One region of the Arthrobacter sp. Cza30 genome, then DNA from elsewhere that is predicted to be linked to it. Evidence: riboswitches for the same ligand, from Rfam matches in the RefSeq annotation. Region 1 holds a riboswitch; each other region holds the start of a gene.

Region 1 (16,920 bases):
CCGGGCGGCTGCTGGTTGCCGCGGTTCGATTCCTGCCCGCGGTCCTGCTGGCCCCGCTCGCGGCCCGCCGCCCGGGTCCCGGATTCCTGTCCCCGTTTGGCGGCCCCGGCCACCGCGCGGGTGACGTCTTCGATGTCCATGCCCAGCCAGCCGGCGAGTTCACGCGAGTAGCCGGGTCGCATGGCGGGGTCCCTGATCTCGGCAACCACCGGTGCAGCGGCACGCAGGGCCTGGACCCTTCCTTCAACTGTGTCCAGGTTGAACTTCTTCAAGGTGGCCTTGATCGCGAACTCGAACAGCGGACGGCGGGAGCTGATCAACTCGCGCACCGCACCCTCGCCGTGGCTCAAACGCAGGTCGCACGGATCCGCGCCGCTCGGCTCGACGGCTACGTAGGTCTGGGCGACGAAGCGCTGGTCTTCCTCGAAGGCCCGCAGCGCGGCCTTTTGGCCCGCCTCGTCGCCGTCGAAGGTGAAGATGACCTCGCCGCCGGTCCCGTCGTCGGAGAGCAGGCGCCGCGCAATCTTGATGTGGTCGGTGCCGAAGGATGTGCCGCACGTCGCCACGGCCGTCCGGATGCCCGAAAGGTGGCACGCCATTACGTCCGTGTAGCCCTCCACGACCACCAGTTGGCGGTTGCGGGCGATGTCCCGTTTGGCTAGGTCGATGCCGTACAGGACCTGCGACTTCTTGTAGAGCGCCGTCTCCGGCGTATTGAGGTATTTGGGCCCCTGATCGTCCTCGAAGAGCTTGCGGGCACCAAATCCTATGGTCGCGCCGGTCAGGTCGCGGATGGGCCAGATGAGCCGGCCGCGGAAACGGTCATAGATCCGGCTGTTCCTGCCGTCGGAGCCGTCCGATCCGCCGGAGAACATGCCGGTCATGCGCAACTCGTCCTGGGTGAAGCCGCGGCCGGTCAGGTGCTTGAGCAGGCCGTCCCAGCCCTGCGGGGCATAGCCCACGGCGAACTGTTCCGCGGCGGCCTGGTCGAAGCCACGTCCGGAGAGAAACTCCCGAGCCGTCGCGGCACCCGGGCTCTGGAGCTGCTCCCGGAAGAACTCCGCGGCAACCTTGTGTGCGTCCAGCAGCCGCTGCCGCTTGCCCACGTCCTCCCGGCGGGGGCCGGTGCCGCCGTCTTCGTACCGGAGCGTGTAATTGATCCGGTGGGCGAGTTTCTCCACGGTCTCGCTGAACGTGGTGTGATCCATCTTCTGCACGAAGGAGATGACGTCGCCGCCCTCGCCGCAGCCGAAGCAATGGTAGGTGCCCACCTGCGGACGGACGTGGAACGACGGCGACCGCTCGTCATGGAAGGGGCACAGGCCCTTGAATGAACCGATGCCGGCCGACTTCAACGTGACGTAGCCGTCGATGACTTCCTTGATGTCGGTACGCTGGCGGACTTCATCGATGTCTTCACGCTTAATGAGTCCGGCCATAGTCCCATGGTATGCAGCCGTGCCAAATCGACGGCGGAACCGCCGGCGGCTTGTGCAGGAGGCGCCGCGCGCAGCCGCCTGTGGAGGGAAGCTGCGGGGCCCGCAACCTCACAGGAGGGTGCGGTGGGACCCCATCAGGCGTTCGTGCAGCGCCAGGGCGGAGACATCGGTGAGCGAGGCGATCTGGTCAATGACCACGCGAAGGCGGCCGCCGTCGTCGTCCGCATCCCGCCAATCCGAGGCGAAGGGTTCCTCCAGATGCTTCTCCCCCGTGGCATGGAGCTCGCTGACCAGGTCGTGCAGGATCTCCTGCTGGTGTTCGTAGACCGGCTGGCGCAGGTCCGCGGTCATCACGAATGTGGTGGCCAGGCCCTTCATCACGGCGATCTCGGTGGCGGTTTCCTGCGGCACCACCAGCTCCGCTCCGTAGCGGGTCAGCTGCTGCGGGCCGTAGATGGAGCGGGTGGCTTCCATCGCGCTTGAGCAGAAGCGGCCGATCAGCTGGCTGGTCATGTCTTTCAGCGCGGCCATTGCCTTGCGGCTGCCGTCGGCCTCGCGCACCCAGACGCCGGAGCGCTCCAGCCGGATGAGCGCCTCGTCCACTTCCTGGGCGTCACTGGAGGGCAGGTACCACTGCTGGGTGTAGCCGATGACCCTGCTGCGGGTGTCGGCGCTGTCCAGCCACTTGAGCTGGATGCGTCCGGCCACGATGGCGTCTTCGACGTCGTGCACGGAGTAGGAGATGTCGTCGGCGAGGTCCATCACCTGGGCCTCCAGGCAGGACCGGCGCTCCGCGGCGCCTTCGCGCAGCCAGTTGAACACGGGAAGGTCGTCTTCGTAGGCGCCGAACTTGCTGGTGCGCTTGCCGTGGATCACCGGCGCGTCGTCGGCGGACCACGGGTATTTGCAGGCCGCGTCCAGGCTGGCCCGGGTCAGGTTCAGCCCGGCCGGCGATCCGTCCGGGCGCAGGATCTTGGGCTCCAGCCGGGTCAGCAGCCGAAGTGTCTGGGCGTTGCCTTCGAAACCGCCGATGGCGTGGGCCGCGGCGTTCAGCGCGGTCTCCCCGTTGTGGCCGAACGGGGGATGGCCCAGGTCGTGGGACAGGCAGGCGGCATCCACCACGTCCGGGTCGCAGCCCAGGGTACGACCCAGTTCGCGGCCGACCTGCGCCACCTCCAGGCTGTGCGTCAGCCGCGTCCGCACGAAGTCGTCCGTGTCCGGGGACACCACCTGGGTCTTGGCGCCCAGCCGCCGCAGGGCCGACGAGTGCAGGACCCGGGCCCGGTCGCGTTCGAACTGCGTGCGGTAGGTGCTCTTCGGCTCCTCCGTGTACCAGCGCTCCTGGTCGAACTCCGTGTAGCCCGGCGTGGGCGGGGCCGGGCGCCCGGTGCGTACCTCAGCCACCGGAGACGTCCAGTTCAGCGGCGGCGATCATGGCCTTGTGATCCGCGTTCAGCTCCCGGCTGGACAGCCAGCCGTCGGGCAGCGCCGTGCGTTTGGGCGAACCGGCCCGGCCGCGCGGGCCTTCGGCGTCCGCCCCAGGGTAGGGAGCGTCGGCATCCAGTTCGGCCAGCAGTTCGCGCAGCACCCCGAGGGTAGGCACCTGGGCCAGCGCGGCACGCAGCTCTCCGCCCACCGAGTATCCCTTGAAGTACCAGGCCACGTGCTTGCGGATATCCCGCAGGGCCTTGCCCTCGTCCTCGAAGTAATCCACCAGCAGCTCGGCATGCCGGTAGAAGCTGTCCGCGACGTCCTTCAACCCGGGGCGGAAGCGCCTGTCGGTTCCTTCGAAGGCGGCCTGCAGGTCACCGAACAGCCACGGCCGGCCTTGGCAACCACGGCCGACGACGACGCCGTCCACTCCCGTTTGGTGCACCATCCGCACCGCATCCTCGGCGCTCCAGATGTCTCCGTTGCCCAGCACCGGGATGTCCGGCAGGGCTTCCCGCAGTTCGGCGATCGCGTTCCAGTCGGCCTTGCCCGAGTAGAACTGGCTGGCAGTGCGGCCGTGCAGTGCCACGGCCGCAACCCCGGCGTCGCGGGCGATCTTGCCGGCCTCGATGAAGGTCAGGTGCTCGTCGTCGATTCCCTTGCGCATTTTGATGGTCAGCGGCACGTCGCCCTTGGCGGCCTCGCGGGTCGCGGCCTGGATGATCGCGGTAAACAGTTCGGTTTTCCAGGGCAGCGCCGAGCCGCCGCCGCGGCGGGTGACCTTCGGCACCGGGCAGCCGAAGTTCAGGTCGATGTGGTCGGCGCGGTCTTCCTCCACCAGCAGCCGGACGGCGGCGCCGACGGTCTTGGGATCCACGCCGTAGAGCTGGACGGACCGCACGTCCTCGTCCTCATCGTGCGAGATGATCCGCATGGACTCCCGGTTGCGTTCGACCAGCGCGCGGGACGTGACCATTTCCGCCACATACAGGCCGCCGCCGTACTGGCGGCAGAGCCGGCGGAACGCCTTGTTGGTGATGCCGGCCATGGGTGCCAGCACCACCGGGGTGTCGACGGTTATCGGGCCGAGTTTGAGCGGCGGAAGCTCGAGCTTGGCGGCCGATTCGGGGGCAGCGGTAAGTGTCACCCCACCATTCTCTCAAAACCGGGCAAATCCGTCCGCCGGCACCCCCGCCTGTGGACTTACGGCCCGGTCCGCTTCGCCGCCGTCCCTCCCAGCCGCCGGGGTTTGTTCGCGTCCGCGGGACAGCCCGGCCGCGCGCCGGCCGCCAGGCGCGCAGCAAGCCGTCAGGCGCGCAGCAGGCCGCCCGCCATCCGGCGGCCCTCAGGCGCGCAGCAAGCCGCCGAGGGCGCTGTCCGTGAAGTGTTCGAGCAGGTCCTGCGGGTCCCGGTATACCTCTGCCGCGCCGGCGTGGAGCAGGGTCGCAGCGGGGGTCCCGCCGCATTCGAGGCCGATGCACGGGATCCCGAGGTCTCCCGCTGCCTGGACATCCCACACGGCGTCGCCCACGAAAACGGTGTCTGCGGGCTGCAGGCCCGCCGCGTCCAGGGCCGCTTGCAGGATGTCCGGCGCCGGCTTGCTGTTCTCCGCGTCCGCGGAGCTGGTGGCGGCGGTGATGGACCCGTCGGCGTCGATCACGCGGCGCAGCACTTCCAGCTCCGTTCCCTCGGCGGAAGAGGCCAGCACGACGGCGAAACCCTCCTCGGCGGACCGGCGCACGAGCTCACGGGCACCGTCGAAGCGGCGCAGGGCCGGCCAAAAGGTGGAGAAGACGGTTCCGTGGGCGGCCTTGAGGTCCTCGTCCCGGGACTGGTCGCGGTCCTCGTCGAGCAGCTGCGCGATGAGCCTGCCGCCGCCCATTCCCACGCAACGGTGGATGGCTGCCATCGGGACGTCGAGACCCGCCTGCCGGAAGGCCTGCCACCAGGCCAGCACGTGCAGGTAGTTCGAGTCCACCAGCGTCCCGTCCACGTCAAACAGCACGCCCTTCATGAGCACTCCTCCCGACGACGGTGATGGTTCTTTCGGCACCTGCGCGGGCGCGGCGCCACTGTGTGCAGTCTAGCCGCTCGGGTCGCCGGGCCTGCCGTGGCCGGCCGGGGCTTCCGCCCCGGGGTCCCGCACCCCGGCGTCGGCGGCCGCGGCGGCCGCTCCGGGCCCCCGTACCCCCGCGTCAGCATCCGCTGCGGCTCCGGCCATGAGGTGCCGGGGGCCTGACCGCTCCCCCGCCGCCGCCGGGCCGCGGATGCCGGTGGCCTTGACCACCAGCACCGCGATCAACGTGGTGATCGGGATAGCCAGGACCAGGCCGATGGATCCGACCAGGGTGCGCACAATCTCCTCGGCCAGTTCCCCGCTGGTCAACGTGGCGAACAGCGGCCGGTCGTGCAGCGACACCAGGATCAGTACCGGAAGGGACGCGCCGGCGTAGGCGAAGGCAATGGTGTAGACGGTGGAGGCGATGTGGTCCCGTCCCACGCGCATGGCCCCGGTGAACAGGCGCCTGGCAGAGGCACCGGGAGCCAGTTCGTACATCTCCCACACCGCGGAGGACTGGGTGATGGTGACATCGTTGAGCACGCCCAGGCCGGAGATGATCAGCCCGCACATGATCAGCCCGGAGACGGAGAGGCTGCCGCCCAGGTTGATCAGCTGGTAGGTGTAGTCGTCGTCCACGCCGGTCAGGTAGGCGGCGTCGGTGGCCCAGGCCGCCAGCAGGGCGGTCACGCCGAGGCCGAACAGGGTGCCCAGCAACGCGGTGGACGTGCGGGCCGAGAATCCGTGCGCGAAGTAGAGCACCCCCACCATGATGACGACCGAGCCGATCAGCGCCAGCAGCAGCGGCGGCTTGCCTTCCATGAGGCCCGGCAGGATGAACTGCGCCAGGACCAGGAAACCGCCCGCCAGCCCCAGCATCGCGCGGAAGCCGCGCCAGCGGGCCACGGCCACCACGACCAGGGCGTAGAGCACGGCCAGCAGCACCATGGGGACGCTGCGCACGAAGTCCACGAAGACGTAGGCCCCCTCCTGCCCGCCCATGACGCCGGAAAGATTCAGGTAGCGGATGGTGTCGCCGGCCTCGACGCCGCGCGAGGCCGCGATCTCCGGCGTGATCTCCACGGGCAGCGGTGAGCCGCCGGCGTCGGGCTGGGTGTAGGCGACCAGGCACTCCTGCGCCTCCATGCCGGCGTCCACCGCCGCCTGCGAGGTGGGGCAGTCTTCCAGCTCCACCCGCTGCACGGTGCCGACGTCGAAGGTCACCCCGGGCGCCGCGGCATAGGGATCGGGGACGTTGGCTCCTGCTCCGTCCCCGGAGGGCCAGAGCAGGATCATGCCCACCAGGGTCAGGACGGTGACCGGCAGCAGGATGGCCGCCAGGAGCAGGTTGGCTCGCCGCCGGGCGGCGAGGGCGGCGGCTCCGGGCGTGGAGGTTCCGTGACTGTGGCTGTGCCCCATCCGTCAGTCGCTGACGATGGAGGTTTCCGGACCCAACTGGCGCGCGAGACCGGAGTCCAGCAGCGGCTGCAGGACGGCCAGCACTGCAGTCATCGAGTCGTCCACCTCCAGCTGCACCGGGTACTGCGCCACCAGCATGGCCAGCAGCGCCCGCACCGCGGCCTGGGCGTCCTCGGCCGGCAGCGCGGTGTCGTATCCCATCAGCACGTCGGCCGGGGCATCCGTGCGCTCGTGCGTGTAGCTGACGGCGAAGGCCTGGATGGTTCCGCCGTCGGACTTGGGCGCGCTGCGCAGCACCACCGCGCCGCCGGCCCCCGCGCTCTCGCTGAGCAGCATCTGCTGGGCACGTCCCACGGTCATGTCCGCCCGGTCCCACACGTGCACCGAGTTGTAGAAGTCGGCCACGGCCCGGGTCAGTTCCACCGACCCGGTGGCTGCCTCCTCCAGCTGCGGACCGGTCTCCCCGAGGTCCGGCAGCGGCAGCGCGCCGGGCGAGACCAGCACCACGCGCGAACTCTGGATCTGGGCCAGGCCGGCGGCCCGGGCGAAGGCGGCGCCGGGGGTGTCCGGCTCCACCTTCGCCCGCAGCTTCCGCACGCCCGACGGCGCGTGCTCGGCCTCGGCGCGGAGCCGTGCCAGCAGGTCACGGGCAACCCCGGCGCCGCGGTGGTCGCGGGCAACCTCGACGTACACCCACAGCCGGTCCGGATGCAGGCTGGTCTCGTAGACCGTGCCGGCGGCAACGGCTATCCCCTGGTCCTCGGCCACGATGCACCGCGACCACGGCTGGTCGGCGGACGGGCGGAGCATGGCACGGAAGTGACCGGCCTGGCCGGTTTCCGGGTCGCCCCAGATCTCCAGCAGGGCCAGGTCATCGTCCTCGCGCCAGTCACGGTAGGTCAGCTGGGCCATGGTTCTCCTTTAGGGGGGTGCGCTGCCCTGGTCGGGCGGCCGGACGGTTGCCGCAGCGGCCGCGGACGCACGGTCCGCGGCCGGGTCAGGCTCCGATCAGGCGGGCTGCCAGATATCCTTCGACCTTGTCCAGGGAGACCCGTTCCTGCGCCATCGAGTCGCGTTCACGGATGGTCACCGCCTGGTCCTCGAGCGTGTCGAAGTCCACCGTGATGCAGAACGGCGTGCCGATCTCGTCCTGGCGGCGGTAGCGGCGGCCGATGGCACCGGCGTCGTCGAAGTCGATGTTCCAGGTCTTGCGCAGCGCCTCCCCCAGCTCCTTGGCCTTGGGCGAGAGGTCCTCGTTGCGGGACAGCGGCAGCACGGCGGCCTTGACCGGGGCCAAGCGCGGGTCCAGCCGCAGCACCGTGCGCTTGTCCACGCCGCCCTTGGCGTTCGGCGCCTCGTCCTCGGTATAAGCGTCCACCAAAAAGGCCATGAAGGACCGCGTGAGCCCGGCGGCCGGCTCGATCACGTACGGGGTGTAGCGCTCGTTGGTGGCCTGGTTGAAGTAGCTCAGGTCGGTGCCGGAATGCTTGGAGTGGGTGGACAGGTCAAAGTCCGTCCGGTTGGCGATGCCTTCCAGCTCGCCCCACTCCGAGCCCTGGAAGCCGAAGCGGTATTCGACGTCGGTGGTGCCCTTGGAGTAATGGCTCAGCTTGTCCAGCGGGTGCTCGAAGAGGCGGAGGTTGTCGCGTTTGATGCCCAGGTCCACGTACCACTGCAGCCGGGCGTCGATCCAGTACCGGTGCCACTCTTCGTCCGTCCCGGGCTCCACGAAGAATTCCATCTCCATCTGCTCGAACTCGCGGGTGCGGAAGATGAAGTTGCCCGGGGTGATCTCATTGCGGAAGCTCTTGCCGATCTGGCCGATGCCAAACGGCGGCTTCTTCCGCGAGGTGGTCAGGACATTGTTGAAGTTCACGAAGATGCCCTGCGCGGTCTCCGGGCGCAGGTAGTGCATGCCTTCTTCCTGGGCGACCGGGCCCAGGAAGGTCTTGAGCAGGCCGGAGAATTCCTGGGGTTCGGTCCACTCGCCCTTGGTGCCGCAGTTGACGCAGGCGACGTCCTTCAGCCCGTTTTCCGGGGCGCGGCCCTTTTTCTCCTCGTACTCTTCTTCGAGGTGGTCGGCGCGGTAGCGCTTGTGACAGTTGAGGCACTCCACCAGCGGGTCGGAAAAGACGTCCACGTGGCCGGACGCTTCCCAGACCTGGCGCGGCAGAATGACCGACGAATCCAGTCCGACCACGTCGTCGCGGCCGCGGACCATCGTCTGCCACCACTGGCGCTTGATGTTTTCCTTCAGCTCGACGCCGAGCGGCCCGTAGTCCCATGCGGAGCGGGATCCACCGTAAATCTCACCAGCCTGGAACACGAAGCCGCGGCGCTTGGCCAGCGAAATGATCGAATCGAGGGCTGATTTGGCTGCTGCCATGAGGTGGTTCTCCGTATCTCTCCAGGGCCGCTGGGTGCGGTCCGAGGGTTGTCATGGCACAGATCCGCCCGGCTGCTGCAGGTACGGATCGGCGCATAGCGAAGCTACAACGTTAGCCTACCGAAAACGGGAACCCGAACCCGAACCGCGCGGATCCATCGGCAGGCATCAGGCATGATGGTTCCATGGCTTCCGACGAAATGCATGACGTGCCGATCCGCGACGAAATGATCCGGCTGGGCCAGCTGCTGAAGCTGGCCAACCTGGCCGACGACGGGATCCAGGCCAAGGAGTTCGTCGAGAACGGACTGGTCCAGGTCAACGGCGACATCGAAACGCGCCGCGGCCGGCAGCTGCACGCCGGGGATACGGTCAGCTGCAACGGCCACACGGTGCGGGTCAGCCGCGGCTGACCCGCACGGGGCCGTTTGCTACTTCCCCTGCAGCACCTTGTAGGTCAGGAACTCCTTCACATGCGCCAGTTCCTGGGCGTTGATGCCGTGGCCGATGCCGGGGTAGAGGACCTTGGTCAGGTCCACATGCTCGTTCGTCCAGGCGTGGGTGAACTCGATCTTGTCCGGGGTGATGACCTGGTCCGCCTGGTCCCGGCCCCAGAAGAGCGGGGGTTGGATCGCCTTGACCGCATCGTCGCGGAAGAAATCGTTGCCCGCTGCCGGCACGGCGAATCCGGACAGGCCGACCACTGCGGCAATTTCCTCCGGGCGGTGCCGCAGCACCGAGGTGGCTACCGCCATGCCCATGGAAAAGCCCAGCACCGAAACGCTGCTGTGCTGGTCCTTGACTCCGTCCAGCCAGGACACCACGTCACTGACGGCCTTCGTGACCTTGTCCACGGAAAAGTCCGGCTCGTGCATCAGGGGGAACCAGGTAAAGCCGGGTCCCATCGCCACCGGCGCGCGCACCGCCGCCACGGTGAATTCCTCCGGCAGCCCGGGCACCAGGCCCATCAGGTCCTGCTCGTGGGATCCGTAGCCGTGGAAGAGCACCAGCAGGGGCGTCCCCGCCCGCTCCTGTTCGGGTTTGGACCAGGCAACGACGGGCTGATAAGCAGTTTCAGTCATGCGTTCCATGATGGCACAAAAAGACCATTGCTTGAAAGTTAAAGCTTCTTAAGGTGTCGGATCTCCCAACCCCGGGCAGCGGCCCGGTGCTCGGAACCCTGCCGCTGCGGGCTACCCGGCCCCGCCGCTCCGTTCGAGGTGCGCCGTCAGCTCGGCGACGAACCGCTTGCTTCGATGTGCGCCGTCAGCTCGGCGACGAACCGTTCCGGATACTCCACGTGCGGCGAATGTCCGCAGTTTTCGAGCAGCACCTCGGTGAAGCGCCCGCCGTTGGCCGCATACTTTTCCAGCACCGCCCGGGTCTGCGCGACCATCGGCTGCAGCGGGGCCGCGTCCTCCCCCGGCCAGCCGGGCACCAGGCCGGCCTTTCCGAGGCAGTTCAGGTCGAAGAATGAAGCATCGGAGACGATCGCATCGCTGTCGCCGTGGATCCAGAGGATGTCCGGCTTGTCTGCCAGGTCGAAAATGCCGCTGGCGTCGAAGACCCCCGGCGCCATCGTGTTCAGCACCCCCCTGCGTCCGGGAGCGAAGCCGGGCCAGTTCGGCGAGGGGACGGAATCGCCCGGATAGTTGTCGGGGCCGGTCTTGGTGCTGAGCATCGATTCGACCCAAATGCGTTCGTAGGGCGATTGGAACCCGGCGTGCACATAGGTCGAGCGGTACACCGACAGCGGCGAGGCAGGCGCGTCGTCACTGGTGTCCCCGGCTTGCAACCGCGCCACGAAGTCGGGGTTGGCTCCCCCGCCACCGGTGCCGGCGTCATCCTCGGTGAGCCTCCGTCCCTCCGGTCCCGCCGTCCCGCCGAACCCGTACGGCGAGACCGGAGCCTGCAGCGTCAGGCTGCGGACCGGACGCTCCAGCGCGTATTGCATCGCCACGCCGCCGCCCATGCTCCAGCCGACCAGGTGCAAGGGGCCCAGTTGCAGGGTGTCCAACGTGGCCTGAAGGTCGTCGGAAAAGTCACGCAGCCCGCGGCCGGCGTCCACCGGCGCCGGGTCCGTGCGGCCGAAACCCCGCAGGTCCACCGCGAGCACGCGGTAGTCGGCCGGCAGCGCCTGCATCGCCTCCTGCCAGAACAGCGCGGAGGAAACATTCCCATGCACCAAAACCACCGGGATGCCGTCGGGCCGGTCGCCGTCGCGCTCGAGGATGTTCACCGTCAGCCGCTCCGTCGGCACGCGCCGCGCCACGATTCCCGCCAGCAATTCCATCTCAGCTCCTCGAGGTCGAGGCGGCCGCCGTTGGCCGCGTCAAGCACACAGTAGCGGGGAAATCGGGCGCTGACCATTACTTTCTGAAACGTGATTCAGGTATTAGGTCACGCCTGCCTGTGCGTCCCCCGCGGCTTCTTGGGACAATGTACCTGTGAGTAACTTGTCCCTTTCCGAAACACAAGCGTCCGTCGCCGCGGCCCGCCATCCCTGGAGCCGTTTCGTGGCCCTGGGTGATTCGTTCACTGAAGGCATCGGCGACCCGGACCCCGGGAGCCCGGGCGGACACCGCGGATGGGCCGACCGCGTGGCCGAGGAACTCGCCCGCGGCCACCATGACTTCGCCTATGCCAACCTCGCGATCCGCGGCCGTCTGCTGCAGCAGATCATCGATGAACAGGTCGAACCGGCCCTGGCCCTGCAGCCGGACCTCATCTCGATCTGCGCGGGCGGCAATGATGTGATCCGGCCGGGAGGCGACCCGGACGCCTTGGCCGAGAAGTTCGATCGCGCCGTCACGCGGCTGGCAGCGTCGGGAGCCACCATCGTCCTGTTTACCGCGCCCGACATCGGCGATACGCCCGTCATCGGCAGTGTCCGCGGCAAGGCCGCCATCTACAACGAGAACCTGCGCACGGTGGCGGCCCGCCATAACGCCGTCGTGGCCGACATGTGGGCGCTGCGCCAGCTGAAGGCACCGCAGATGTGGGCACCGGACAGGCTGCATTTCTCCCCGCTGGGGCACCACACCATCGCCGCCATGGTCCTGGACGCCCTCAACGTGGAGCATTCGCTGCAGCCCGAGGCGCCCAAACCGCTGCCGCCCAAGAACTGGCGCACCGCCCGCACCGAGGACCTGGTGTGGGCACGCCAGCACCTGGTCCCGTGGGTCCTGCGCCGGGTCCGTCAACAGTCCTCCGGCGACGGGATCCTGCCCAAGCGGCCGGCCGCCGACCCCTTCTTCGGTCCGGGCATGCCTCCCGGCGCCGCCGGGTAACAGGAGCAGCCGGTGCGGCAGCCGAGTCCCCAGGAGATCCGCCGTCACCGGCTGCGGGCACAGCGGCTGTGGGACAGCCCCGGGGACGACGCCGCCGCCGCCTTGCGCTGGCTGCTAGCCTTCCAGTCCCAGGAATATGCCTATGCCCGCTGGTCGCTGGCCCAGCGCTGCGGCGGACCTGCACGGGACAACGCTGCGGAGGTGGATGCGGCGATCGTCGGCGGGCGCATCCTGCGCACGCATGTCCTGCGGCCCACCTGGCACTTTGTGGCCGCCGAGGACCTGCGCTGGCTGATGCTGCTCTCCGGCCCCCGCCTCAAGGCAGGGAACAAGGGCCGGGACCGGCAGCTGGGCCTGGATGAGGCAACGGTGGCGCGCAGCAACGACGTGCTGGCCGCGGCCGTCGCCGGAGGCCGGCACCTGACCCGGGACGAGCTCGCCGCCCGGCTCGCCCAAGCGGCGCTGCTCAAGGACGACGGCGCGAGGCTGAACGGAGCGACGCTGCGCGGGCAGCGGCTGGGGCATCTGGTGTTCCATGCCGAAATGGACCGGGTGCTGGTGAACGGGCCTCCGCGGACGGCCGCGTCCGGCGCCGTGCAGCAGACGTACGCGGCCTTCGACGAGCGGGTGCCGCCGCTGGGCGCGGACTTCGACCGCGACGCGGCGCTGGCCCAACTGACCGGGCGCTACTTCACCAGCCGCGGACCGGCGACCTTAAAGGACTGTTCCGACTGGTCCAAACTGCCCCAGGCGGACCTGAAGCGCGGCCTCGAATCCGGGGGCGGTGACGGACTGGAACGGTTCGAAACCGAGGGGCAACAGCTCTGGTACTCCCCCGCCGCCGGGACGATCGGCGGCGTCGCTGCGGCGGACGACGGACACCCGCGGGCTGACCTGATCCAGTGTTACGACGAATACGTCATGGGTTACACCAAGACCCGCGGCTACCTGGGCGGCAGTGCGCCGGCGGCGTTGGGCGGCGAGGTGCCGATCCACGTGCTGCTGCTGGACGGACGGATGGCCGGCAACTGGAGACACGTCCTCCGGCCCGGCTCCGCCGAGCTGCGGCTCAAACCGCAGCGGGTCTTCACCGAGCCTGAGCGGCAGGCCGTGGGCGTCGCGGTGGAGCGCTACGCGGCCTTCCTGCGGCGGCCGGTATCGCTCTACCTGGCCTGACCGCTCCGCTCTACCTGCTAGGGCGCAGCGGTGGGACTCCGCGCGGACGGCGCGCACCGGCGTCGTACTCGGGCCGCCGACACGCAGGCGGGAGGTCAGGCGGGCGCGAAGAACGCGTCGGTCAGGGCCTCGTGCAGCTGGTGGATATCGGTCAGGAAACCGTCGTGGCCCAGCGGCGTTTCGATGGTGTGGACCTTGACTGCCCCGGGCAACGCCTCGGCCAGCTGCCGCGACTGTTCCGGGAAGTACAGGCGATCGGAATCCACCGCGGCGACGAAGAACTGCGTGTCGGTGAGGCCGCCCAGCGACTGCTCCAGCGAGCCCCGGCCCCGGGCAACGTCGTGGCTGATGAGGGCCTCGGTGAGCAGGATGTAGCTGTTGGCGTCGAAGCGCGCGACGAGCTTGTCCGCCTGGTAATCTAGGTAGCTCTCCACGGCATAGCGGCCACGGGCGGACGGCGTGATGCCGCCGTACGGCTGCTCCTCCGCCTGCGGCTTGCGGCTGAACCTGTACTCCAGCTCCGGCTCCGAGCGGTAGTTGATGTGCGCGATGCGCCGGGCGATACCCAGACCCGCCTCGGGCGCGGGACCCCCGTAATAGTCGCCGCCGGCGAAGTGCGGGTCCAGCCGGATGGCCGCGACCTGCGCCTGCGCGAAGGCAATCTGCTCGGCGGTGCTCGCGGCGCCGCACGACAGGACGGCGCACCGGGCGGTGCGCTCCGGGAACGTCGCCGCCCATTCAAGCGCGCGGGCGCCGCCCATCGACCCGCCGAGCACCGTGTGCCAGCGCCGGATGCCCAGCGCGTCGGCCAGCCGTGCCTCGGCCCGGACCGAATCGCGGATCGTGACGAACGGGAAGCGTGACCCCCACGGCGTCCCGTCCGGCGCCGGCGACGAGGGACCGGTGGAACCGTAGCAGCCGCCAATCATGTTGGCGGCCACTACGAAATAGCGCTCCGTGTCGATCGTGGCACCGGGGCCCACGAGATCATCCCACCAGCCGTCCTCGTCGGAGTAGCCGCGTGCCACATGCGTACTGCCGGTCAGGGCGTGCTGAATCAGGACGGCGTTGGACGCGTCCGCATTCAAGGTGCCCCAGGTTTCAAAGCCGAGGACCACCTCGGGCAGATAGCCGCCGGCTTCCAACTCCAGCGCACCAACCGGCATCCGGCGCAGGATGCCGTCGGTCGCCTGTTCCACCAGTTCCTGCGGTTGCACTATCGTCACGCTGCGCTCTACCTGCTTGCCTAGTCGTCCGCGCCCTTGGCGGCGCGGAAACCGGCCTCCAGGTCGGCAATGATGTCGTTGACGTTCTCGATGCCCACCGACAGGCGGACCAGACCGTCGGTCACCCCGGCCGCGACCCGCTCCGCGGCCGAGAGCTGGGCATGGGTGGTCGACGCCGGGTGGATCACCAGCGAGCGCACATCGCCCAGGTTGGCCACGTGCGAGTGCAGTTCAAGGCCGTCCACAAAGCGCTTGCCGGCCTCGATGCCGCCCTTGATTTCGAACGCGACGATGGCGCCGGTCCCCTTCGGGCCGTACTTGCGGCCGCGCTCGTACCAGGGGCTGGAGGGCAGGCCGAGGTATGCGACGGAGGCAACGTCGTCGTGCTCTTCCAGGAATTCGGCCACCTTCTGCGCGTTGGCCACATGCCGCTCCACGCGCAGGCTCAGCGTCTCCAGCCCCTGGGCAATCAGGAACGCATTGAACGGCGAGATGGCGGACCCCAGGTCGCGCAGCAACTGCACCCGGGCCTTGAGGATGTAGGCCAGGTTGGCGCCCAAAGCGCCGTTGACGCCGAGGTCGCGGGCGAAGACCAGCCCGTTGTAGGTGTCGTCCGGCGTGTTAAACCCGGGGAACTTCTCCGGGTCGGCGGCGAAATCGAACGTTCCGGCATCAACGATCACGCCGCCGATCGCCGTCCCGTGGCCGCCGAGGTACTTGGTGGCCGAGTGGAGCACGATGTCGGCCCCCCACTCGATCGGGCGGATCAGGTACGGGGTAGACAAGGTGTTGTCCACGATCAGCGGCACGCCGTTTTCGTGGGCTATGGCGCTGACCGACTCCAGGTCCAGCACGTCCTGGCGCGGGTTGGAAACGACCTCGCCGAAGAACGCCTTGGTATTCGGCTTGACGGCATCGCGCCACTGCTGCAGGTTGTCCGGATCCTCGACGAAGGTGACCTCGATGCCGAACTTGGGCAGCGTGGTGCGCAGCAGGTTGTAGGTGCCGCCGTACAGGCTGGGGCTGGCCACGATATGGTCGCCGGCCTCGGCCAGGTTGAGGATAGAGAACGTCGACGCGGCCTGGCCCGAAGCAAGCAGCAGGGCGCCGACGCCGCCCTCCAGGTTGGCGATCCGGGTCTCGACCGCTTCCTGGGTGGGATTGCCGATCCTGGTGTAGATGGGCGCCAGTTCGGACAGGGCGAACCGGTCGGCCGCGCTCTGCGCGCTGGGGAACACGAACGAGGTGGTCTGGTAGATCGGCAGTGCGCGGGCGCCCGTGGCGGCGTCCGGCTCCTGCCCTGCGTGGATCTGACGGGTTTCAAAGGACCAATCGGCATTGGACATGGTGCAACTCCTTCACTGGAAGGGGCCATCCGGGATCCGGCCGTGCCGGCATGTCTGTCCCGGGTGTGACCCGCGCTTGCGCACCGCCTTGTGGCGGCTGCCTGGTCTTCACCCGGGGCACCCCACCGCGGTTGGAGGGTTGCCGGCCAGCAAACCGGGGTTTTGCGCTGGCACTCATGACCTGCCTCCAGTCTCCGCAGACAGGCCGGCGGCCGCAACAATATGACACCTTATGACTGGGCACCCAGCTCCGGGCGGTCTGTCCGACCGTCCGCACGTCAAGCTGCCGGGGCGTGTCGGGCACGGCGGAATTGCTGCCGGGAACGGCGCGCCTTGCACGAGCCGCAAGCTGAGTGACTTAGGTCACCCTAAGTCGAGAGCGGGTTCACAAAGTGCCAAGATAATGCCATGCGCTTCGACCATGTTTCTTATGCTGCTGAACCCGACGGTCTGGCTGCCACCTCAGAGCGGATCGCCCAAGCCCTGGGCATCGACGCCGTCAAGGGCGGGGTTCACCCTCGCTTCGGCACCCGCAATATGATCTTCCCCCTCACCGGCCACCATTACCTGGAGGTGGTGGAGGTGCTCGACCACCCCGCTTCCGACAAAGCCCCCTTTGGCCAGGCAGTGCGGGCGCGGTCGGAAGCCGGCGGCGGCTGGATGGGCTGGTGCGTGGCGGTCGACGACCTGACCCCGTTCGAAGAACGGCTGGGCCGCCACGCGGTTCCCGGCAACCGCAAGTTCCCGGATGGGCAGGAACTGAGCTGGCAGCAGATCGGGATCAAGGGCCTCATCGCCGACCCGCAGGTGCCCTACATGTTGCGCTGGGATGACGGCACCGAATCGCTGCACCCGTCCAACGCCCGCCCCGCCACGGTCAAGCTGATCGGCCTGACCATCGCCGGCTCTTCCGACCGGGTGGCGGACTGGCTGGGCACCCCGGTCGACGGCCTGCTGGACGACGTCAAGGTCGCATGGTCGGCGCCGAACGGTACGCCGGGCATCCTGTCCGTCCGCTTCGAAACCGCCAACGGGATCGTCGAACTGTAAGTCCTTGCGGCATCGCTCCGTTTCGGGCGTCCGCTCCACTTTATAGAAGGAGCAGACGCCCGAAACGGAGCTTTTGAGTGGTCAAGCCCTCCAGATCG
Region 2 (3,462 bases), on a different contig from region 1:
CCTACGCCGCGAAGGCAACCACGCTCGGCGTTGCCCGCAGCCTGGACCGCGTCTTCGCCTCGCGGCAGTCAGACGGCGACGCCGAGAAGGCGGCCAACATCGCCGTCGAACTGGAATCGGGTCGTGCGCAGATTGTGCTCAGCGCCTTGGTCCCGGACGCCGCGGGCGCCCTCTTCAATGCGCTCGGTGCCTCCTCGACCAGCACAGACAAGGCGCTGGACCGGCACTGGCGCAACGCCCGCACCGTGGCGACGCACAACCCGTTTATCTATAAGTCCCGGATCGTCGGCGACTGGGAAGTCAACGCCACCGAACCCCCCTTCGTCTGGACGATTGGCGAGGCCAACGCCGACGCCGAACGCCAGTCAGTCAGCCCCGCCGCCCGTTCCGCGGCCGTCTAGGAAGAGGCCACAATGTCCGTATCCACCAATAACCCGACCCTCGCAAAGCCCGAGGCTGTGGCCGGCGCGACCGGCGTTCCGCGGCTCTCCGGCCGGCTGGGCGTCGCCAGCATCGTGCTCATCGTGCTGGCCGCCGCGTCGCCACTGGGCGTCATCGGCGGAACCGTCCCTCTGGCCATCGTCAGCGGCAACGGCGCTGGCCTTCCCTTCATCTACCTGCTGGCCATGGCCATCCTGCTGTTGTTTGCCGTCGGCTTCACCACCATGACACCGCACGTGCCAACGGCCGGCGCGTTCTTCAGCTACGTCGACAAAGGCCTCGGCCGCAGGGCGGGCCTGGGGGCGGCCTTCGTGGCTCTGCTCTCCTACCTCGCGCTGGAAGCCGGCGTCTACGGCCTGCTGGCGCCGGCCGTCGACGAAGTGGTCCGCGCCTACGGCGGGCCGGCACTGCCATGGTGGGCATGGGCCGCTGCCGCCCTGGCCGCCGTCGCCTGGCTGGGCCACCGGAACATCGAGCTCTCCGGCAAGGTGCTGGGGGTACTGCTGGTCGCCGAGGTGCTGATCGTGCTGGTCCTTGACGCTGCCGTAATTTTTGGCGGCGGCGGTCGGGAGGGCCTGTCCACCGGGTTCGTCACCCCGTCCACCGTGCTGTCCGGGGCGCCCGGCATCGCGCTGTTGTTCGCCATCCTGAGTTTCATTGGCTTCGAGGCGACCGCCGTGTTCCGCGACGAGGCACGCGACCCGGACAAGACGATCCCGCGCGCCACCTATGTAGCCCTCATCGTGGTGGGCGGCTTCTACGCGCTCTCCAGCTGGCTGCTGATCAGCGTGTGGGGCGACGAGGGCATCGTCCAAAAGGCCACGGACGCGCCCGGCACCTTGCTCTCGGAGACTACGGCGCTCTACCTCGGCACCGCGGGCAGCCACGTCATCCAGGTACTGCTGGCCAGCAGCCTGTTCGCCTGCATCCTGTCCCTGCACAACATCAGCTCACGCTATTTCTTCCAGATCGCCGGACAAGGCATTTTCCCCGCCAAGCTGGCCGGCACGCACACCCGGCACCACTCGCCACATCTGGCCTCGGCCGCTTCGACCGGAGTGGTTGCCCTGTTCCTGCTGACAGCCGCCGTCGCCGGCTGGGACCCGATCGTGCAGTTCTACACCTGGTTTGCCGGTTTCGCTTCCCTGGGCGTGGTGGTGCTGATGACGCTCACAAGCATCGCGGTGCTGGTCTTCTTCCGGAGAAAGGGTGCGCCGGCCCGCGACTGGAAGCGCTCCGTCGCCCCGGCGCTCGGACTGATCGGGCTGTTGGGAATCCTGGGCCTGATCCTGCAGAACCTCCCCACCCTGGTCGGCAACAGTGTGCCGCTGGCCATCGCCGTCGTCGTCCTGATTCTTGTCTGCCTAGGGGCGGGAGCGGTGGCGGGATGGAAGCGGCCGCAGGCCAAAGCCGGCTCCGCCCCGGCGTCGTAATTTTTACCCGGCGTCACGCGCCGTAATTCTTACCTCGCGTGACGGCGAACATTTCCCTCCGGGACGCCCCCGGGTGTCCAATGGAGGGGTACCCATCCAGAGCGGCCGAGAGACCTGGCTTGTTGACGCCGCAGCAACCCCCTCCCTGAGGAAGGTGCTACCGCCAGGACCGATGGAGAAGCTCGATCTCTCGTTGGTCTTCCGTTGGGCACTCGCATGCCCAACGGAGGACCGGCGCGGGCTCTTCTCATCAGAAAAGGAGCCTGACATGACCGTAAACCCGCAGCCCAACCCCCGGCGCCAGATTCGTTTCAACGCCTTCGACATGAACTGCGTGGGCCACCAGTCGCCCGGACTGTGGCGCCACCCGCAGGACAAGTCCGCCAACTACAACACCATCGGCTACTGGACCCACCTGGCCAAGGTGCTGGAAAAGGGCCTCTTCGACGGCCTGTTCATCGCCGACGTGCTCGGCACCTACGACGTCTTCGGGTCCTCCAACGAGACCACGCTGCGCGCCGGCACCCAGGTCCCGGTGAATGATCCGTTCATGCTGGTCTCGGCGATGGCCGCGGTGACCGAGAACCTCGGCTTCGGCGTCACCGCCGGCACCGCCTACGAGCACCCGTACCCGTTCGCCCGCCGCCTGGCCACGCTGGACCACCTGACCAACGGGCGGGTCGGCTGGAACGTGGTCACCGGTTACCTGCCCTCGGCGGCGCGCAACATGGGCCAAGAAGACCAGCTGGAGCACGACGAGCGCTACAACCACGCGGACGAATACCTCGAGGTCATCTACAAGCTGCTCGAGGGCTCGTGGGAGGACGACGCCGTGGTCAAGGACGTCGAGACCGGCGTCTTCACCGACCCGGCCAAGGTCCACGAGATCCGGCACGAGGGCAAGTACTTCAAGGTTCCCGGCATCGCGATCACCGAGCCGAGCCCGCAGCGCACCCCGGTCATCTTCCAGGCCGGGGCCTCCAAGCGCGGCACCGAGTTCGCCGCCGGGAACGCCGAGGCGGTGTTCGTGACCTGCCCGACCAAGGAGATGCTCGCGGCGTCGGTGAAGAAGATCCGCGACGCCGTGGAAGCGGCGGGCCGCGACCGCTACGACGTACGCATCTACGCGATGCAGACCGTTGTGACCGGACCGGACACCGCCACCGCGCAGGCCAAGTTCGAGGACTACAAGTCCTACGCGGACATCAACGGCGCGCTGGCGCTGATCTCCGGCTGGATGGGCGTTGACCTCTCCACCTACGGCCCGGACGACGTGATCGGCGAAAACGTGAAGTCCAATGCCATCCAGTCCTCGGTGGAGACCTTCCAGAAGGCTTCCGGCGACAGCGGCAAGCCGTGGACCATCCGCCAGCTGGCCGAATGGGTCGGCGTCGGCGGCTTCGGCCCGATCACCGTCGGTTCCGGCGGTGAGGTGGCCGCCAAGCTAATGGAGTGGGTCGACGAGACCGACGTGGACGGGTTCAACCTGGCCTACGCGATCACCCCGGGCACCTTCGAGGACATCGTGGAATACGTCGTGCCGGAGCTGCAGAAGCTGGGAGCCTACCCCACGGAGTACGCGCCGGGG
Region 3 (3,462 bases), on a different contig from region 1:
AGCTTGCCGCCGGTCTCGGACAGCACGGTGGCGGTTCCCCCGGCGCCCGGTTCGGTCCAGGCGTTGCCGGCCAGCTCGCCGGACGCGAAGCGCCGCAGCCAGGCGCTGCGATCCGAGGTGCGGCCGTGGTGGTACAGGTTCTCCTCCACCAAGGCGATGTGCGAACGCAGCGCCTGCGGAATGTTGCTGTCCGCCGTGGCCAGCTCGATCAGGAGTCGGGTGAACTCTTCCCAGTCCAGCCCGTCGCCGCCGAACTCGGCCGGAATCCGGGCGGCGCCGAAGCCGGCGTCCTTCAGCCAGCCGATCTGGTCAAACGGCAGTTCGCGGGTGAGCTCGCGGCTCAACGCCCCGGCGGCGATGCGCGCGAAGATCGGGCGGTATTTGGCGGCCGCGGCGTCGAAGGCCGTGGCGAGGTTGTCGATGGTTTCAGTCATGGTGGTTCTCCTGGGGGTTCGGCGCGTGGGCGCGAGATGGGGCCCGGTTGAGGGCAGCGGTGATGGGGCCCGGGTTGAAGGCAGCGGTGATGGGGCCTGCGGATCGGGGGGCAGCGGTGGTGACCGCAGATTCGGGCAGCCCTGATGCAGCCTGCGAGTCGCAGCAGTCATGACCGGCCCGCGGGCTGCGGACGGTCAGGAGGTGACCCGCAGGCGCGGGCTGCGCCGCTCAGGTGTAGAGCGAAATCGGTTGGACGTCGCCGAGCAGGTAGTTGGCGCCGACCTCGACCTTCTTGTAGTCGACCGGGTCGTGCAGCGTGTGGGTGCGGATGTTGCGCCAGAAGATGTCCAGCCCGACCTCGGTTTTCGCGGAGGACGAGCCAGTGGTCTCGAAGATGCGGTTCGCCACGTCCACACCCACCTCGGTGGACACAACCTTGAGCCGCGCAATCTCGAGCGCGATGTCCGCCCGGGCTTCCGCGCTCAGCTGCGCGCCGGCGGCAATAACAGCGTCGAACCTGGCGTTCGTTCGGTCGGCCAGGGCTTCCACCGCGGCAACCCGCGAGACCAGCTCGCCGTAAACCCGCTGTGTCAGCGGATCCTGGGCATAGGTCTCCTGCGTGCTGAGGAACCAGGAGTTCCGGCGCGCCAGCGTGATCCGGCGCCCGCGGTCCAGCGCCCCCTGCGCGATGCCCAGGTAGAGGTTGCCGAAGGCCAGCTGGATGTAGGGGGTGACCAGCGTCGAGAAAGGCTCCTCCCCTACCTCGCCGATGATGTCCGCGGCGGTGACCTGCACGCCGTCGTACTTCACCGAACCACTGGCCGAGAGCCGCTGGCCGAGCGCATCCCAGTCCCCGAGGTATCCGATCCCCGTCCGGTCATGCTCCAGCGCGAGGGCCAGGAACTTGCCCTGCTGCAGTCCGGCCGCGATCACGGCGTTGACCAGGATGACGTCGCCGACGGAGGCGCCGGTGGAGAAGTGCTTGGTGCCATTCAGCCGGTAGCCGTCGCCGTCGGGAACCAGTTCTAAATTCGGGTCCACCGGGTTCACGGAGTCGCCCCAGGACCAGCGTCCCCGTGCGGAGCGGCGGAGCAGGCGCTCCTGCACCTGCGGATCACCGTAGAAGACGACCGCGCCCTGATTGGCGTAGTGGTAACCGAGTATTTGCGCGATCGACGCGTCGGTGCGGGCCAGGATGCGCACGGCGTGCAGCGCGCTTTCCCAGTGCCCGCCCTCGCCGCCCCATGCGGCCGGGATGATCAGGTTGAGCAGCCCGGAGTTGCGCAGCAGTTCCACCTCGGCGTGTGGGTCGGCGTTGCGGCGGTCGCGCTCCAGCACGTCCGGCGCCAGCGCGGCGGCAACGCCTTCGGCTATCTGCTGCCAGTGGGCCAGTTCCTCGGCGGTGGCCTGTCCGGTCCACGGGGATCGGCGGGTCTGCGGGTTGTTTTCGGTCACGACGGCGGTCATGTCGGCTCCTCAAGGCGGGGCTCCCGCAGGGCCGCGGCGCAGCAACCGTCACGGTTGGGGACGCAGCCCGGAGGGGGCCGTACTTGCCGGGCACGGTGTTGTGCGCGGCCGGATCCTCATCTGGGGCACCCCGCTACGGGAGAGGGTTGCCGCCCAACCAGCCAGAGCTTGTCGTTGGGACTCTTGATCTCGGAGTCGAGTATGCCGGGGCCGATCCGGCGCACGGAAGCACGTGACAGGCCGTGACGTTCCGCGGCGCAATGTTACGGGCGCCCGACCTAGAGGCCGAGGCGCGGGGCCTCGATGGCTGGGCAGGTATCCATGACGACGTCCAGGCCCGCCGCCCTGGCCCGTTCCGCGGCGGCTTCGTCGACCACGCCCAGTTGGAGCCACACCGCCTTGGCACCGATTTCGATAGCCTGGTCCACCACCGGGCCCACCTTCTGCGAGTTCACGAAGCAGTCCACCACGTCGATCTCGCCGGGAATGTCCCCGAGCTTTTGGTAACCGGTCAGACCGAGGACGTCGTCGCCCTGCAGGTTGACGGGGACGACTTCCATGTCCAGTTGGTCCATCAGGTACCGGGAGATGCGCATGGCCACCCGGTGCGGGTTCGTGGACAGGCCGACGACGGCCCAGCGGCCCGGCGTGCTCAGCAGCCGGTAGACGACCTCGGGGTCATTTTGGTGTGCCATGGCGCCACCCTACCTGCGACTCTTCGGCACCGGAACCGCCCGCACACCCCGCATCACCGAGAGGCGGATAAACCCCTCCCCCGGCAGCCCGGGCCATCCGGGCAGCCGGTGACTAGCCAGCCAACTGCCCGGTGGCAGGCGTTCCAGCCGCGCCGGAAGCCGAGTCCGCCTGCTCGGAGATCCAACGTCCCACCAGCTCCAGCAGTTCAGCGTCCACGGGCTCGCGGATCTGGCGCTTGTAGTCGGAGAGGGTCGGAGCCTTCGGGTCGCGGCGCAGCAGGTGTGACAGGTCCTCGATTTTCCTCGTGGTCACCGGGCCGGGAACGGTCGCCGCGATGATGTCCAGGTCGGCCGGGTCCACCTGCACGTCCTTGGCCCCCGTGACAGCCAGCACCGGCATGTGCAAGCGCTCCAAGTTCGGAACGGGGTCGAAGTCGAGGAACTCCCGGTGCCAGAGCGCGTTGATCTTTCGGCCCTGCATGCGCACCACGTCCTCGGTGGTGGTGCGAAGTTTTTCCACCGATTTCGCCTGCATCTTGACCAGGTCCTGGCGTAAGAGCTTCAGCAGCAAGCGCGGGAAGGCGGGCAGCGAGTCGCTGATCTGGGCTGTCTGCCATCTGCCTGTCTCGAAGCCCGTCTGTGCCGAGGCCGAAAGCAGCACAGCCCCATCCACCCGTGTGCCGGGATCTGCCGCCAGGGCCGCCGCGTGGTAGCTACCTTCGCTGTGGCCGACCAGGAACACCGGCACGCCCGCGGCCTTCTGGTCGGCCATCCAGCGGAGGGCGGCTGCGGCGTCGTCGGTGTTCTGACGGAAACCGGCCGCCCAGAAGATTCCTTCCGAGGCGCCGGTACCGCGCTTGTCGTA

Evidence for each region. Region 1 has a riboswitch for S-adenosylmethionine ahead of AC5RVZ_RS23510 (bifunctional o-acetylhomoserine/o-acetylserine sulfhydrylase). Riboswitches for the same ligand answer to the same signal wherever they lie in the genome.
Region 2: another riboswitch for S-adenosylmethionine. It lies ahead of AC5RVZ_RS31260 (LLM class flavin-dependent oxidoreductase); the one in region 1 lies ahead of AC5RVZ_RS23510 (bifunctional o-acetylhomoserine/o-acetylserine sulfhydrylase).
Region 3: another riboswitch for S-adenosylmethionine. It lies ahead of AC5RVZ_RS31245 (acyl-CoA dehydrogenase family protein); the one in region 1 lies ahead of AC5RVZ_RS23510 (bifunctional o-acetylhomoserine/o-acetylserine sulfhydrylase).

Annotation. Positions count from the first base shown of each region.
Region 1 is NZ_JBNHGA010000007.1:128,654-145,573, forward strand. It holds gene dnaG (DNA primase) at 1-1,439, opposite strand, end outside; gene AC5RVZ_RS23450 (deoxyguanosinetriphosphate triphosphohydrolase) at 1,548-2,843, opposite strand; gene dusB (tRNA dihydrouridine synthase DusB) at 2,836-4,017, opposite strand; gene AC5RVZ_RS23460 (HAD family hydrolase) at 4,216-4,884, opposite strand; gene AC5RVZ_RS23465 (YibE/F family protein) at 4,954-6,348, opposite strand; gene AC5RVZ_RS23470 (GNAT family N-acetyltransferase) at 6,352-7,260, opposite strand; gene AC5RVZ_RS23475 (glycine--tRNA ligase) at 7,346-8,734, opposite strand; gene AC5RVZ_RS23480 (RNA-binding S4 domain-containing protein) at 8,920-9,147, shown strand; gene AC5RVZ_RS23485 (alpha/beta hydrolase) at 9,166-9,816, opposite strand; gene AC5RVZ_RS23490 (alpha/beta fold hydrolase) at 9,963-11,027, opposite strand; gene AC5RVZ_RS23495 (SGNH/GDSL hydrolase family protein) at 11,191-12,024, shown strand; gene AC5RVZ_RS23500 (winged helix DNA-binding domain-containing protein) at 12,037-13,200, shown strand; gene metX (homoserine O-acetyltransferase MetX) at 13,296-14,366, opposite strand; gene AC5RVZ_RS23510 (bifunctional o-acetylhomoserine/o-acetylserine sulfhydrylase) at 14,447-15,772, opposite strand; SAM riboswitch class IV at 15,840-15,954, opposite strand; gene AC5RVZ_RS23515 (VOC family protein) at 16,181-16,822, shown strand.
Region 2 is NZ_JBNHGA010000014.1:74,637-78,098, forward strand. It holds gene AC5RVZ_RS31250 (acyl-CoA dehydrogenase family protein) at 1-401, shown strand, start outside; gene AC5RVZ_RS31255 (APC family permease) at 414-1,874, shown strand; SAM riboswitch class I at 1,964-2,053, shown strand; gene AC5RVZ_RS31260 (LLM class flavin-dependent oxidoreductase) at 2,143-3,462, shown strand, end outside.
Region 3 is NZ_JBNHGA010000014.1:70,753-74,214, reverse strand. It holds gene AC5RVZ_RS31250 (acyl-CoA dehydrogenase family protein) at 1-434, opposite strand, end outside; gene AC5RVZ_RS31245 (acyl-CoA dehydrogenase family protein) at 664-1,902, opposite strand; SAM riboswitch class IV at 1,977-2,091, opposite strand; gene AC5RVZ_RS31240 (CoA-binding protein) at 2,181-2,597, opposite strand; gene AC5RVZ_RS31235 (alpha/beta hydrolase) at 2,710-3,462, opposite strand, start outside.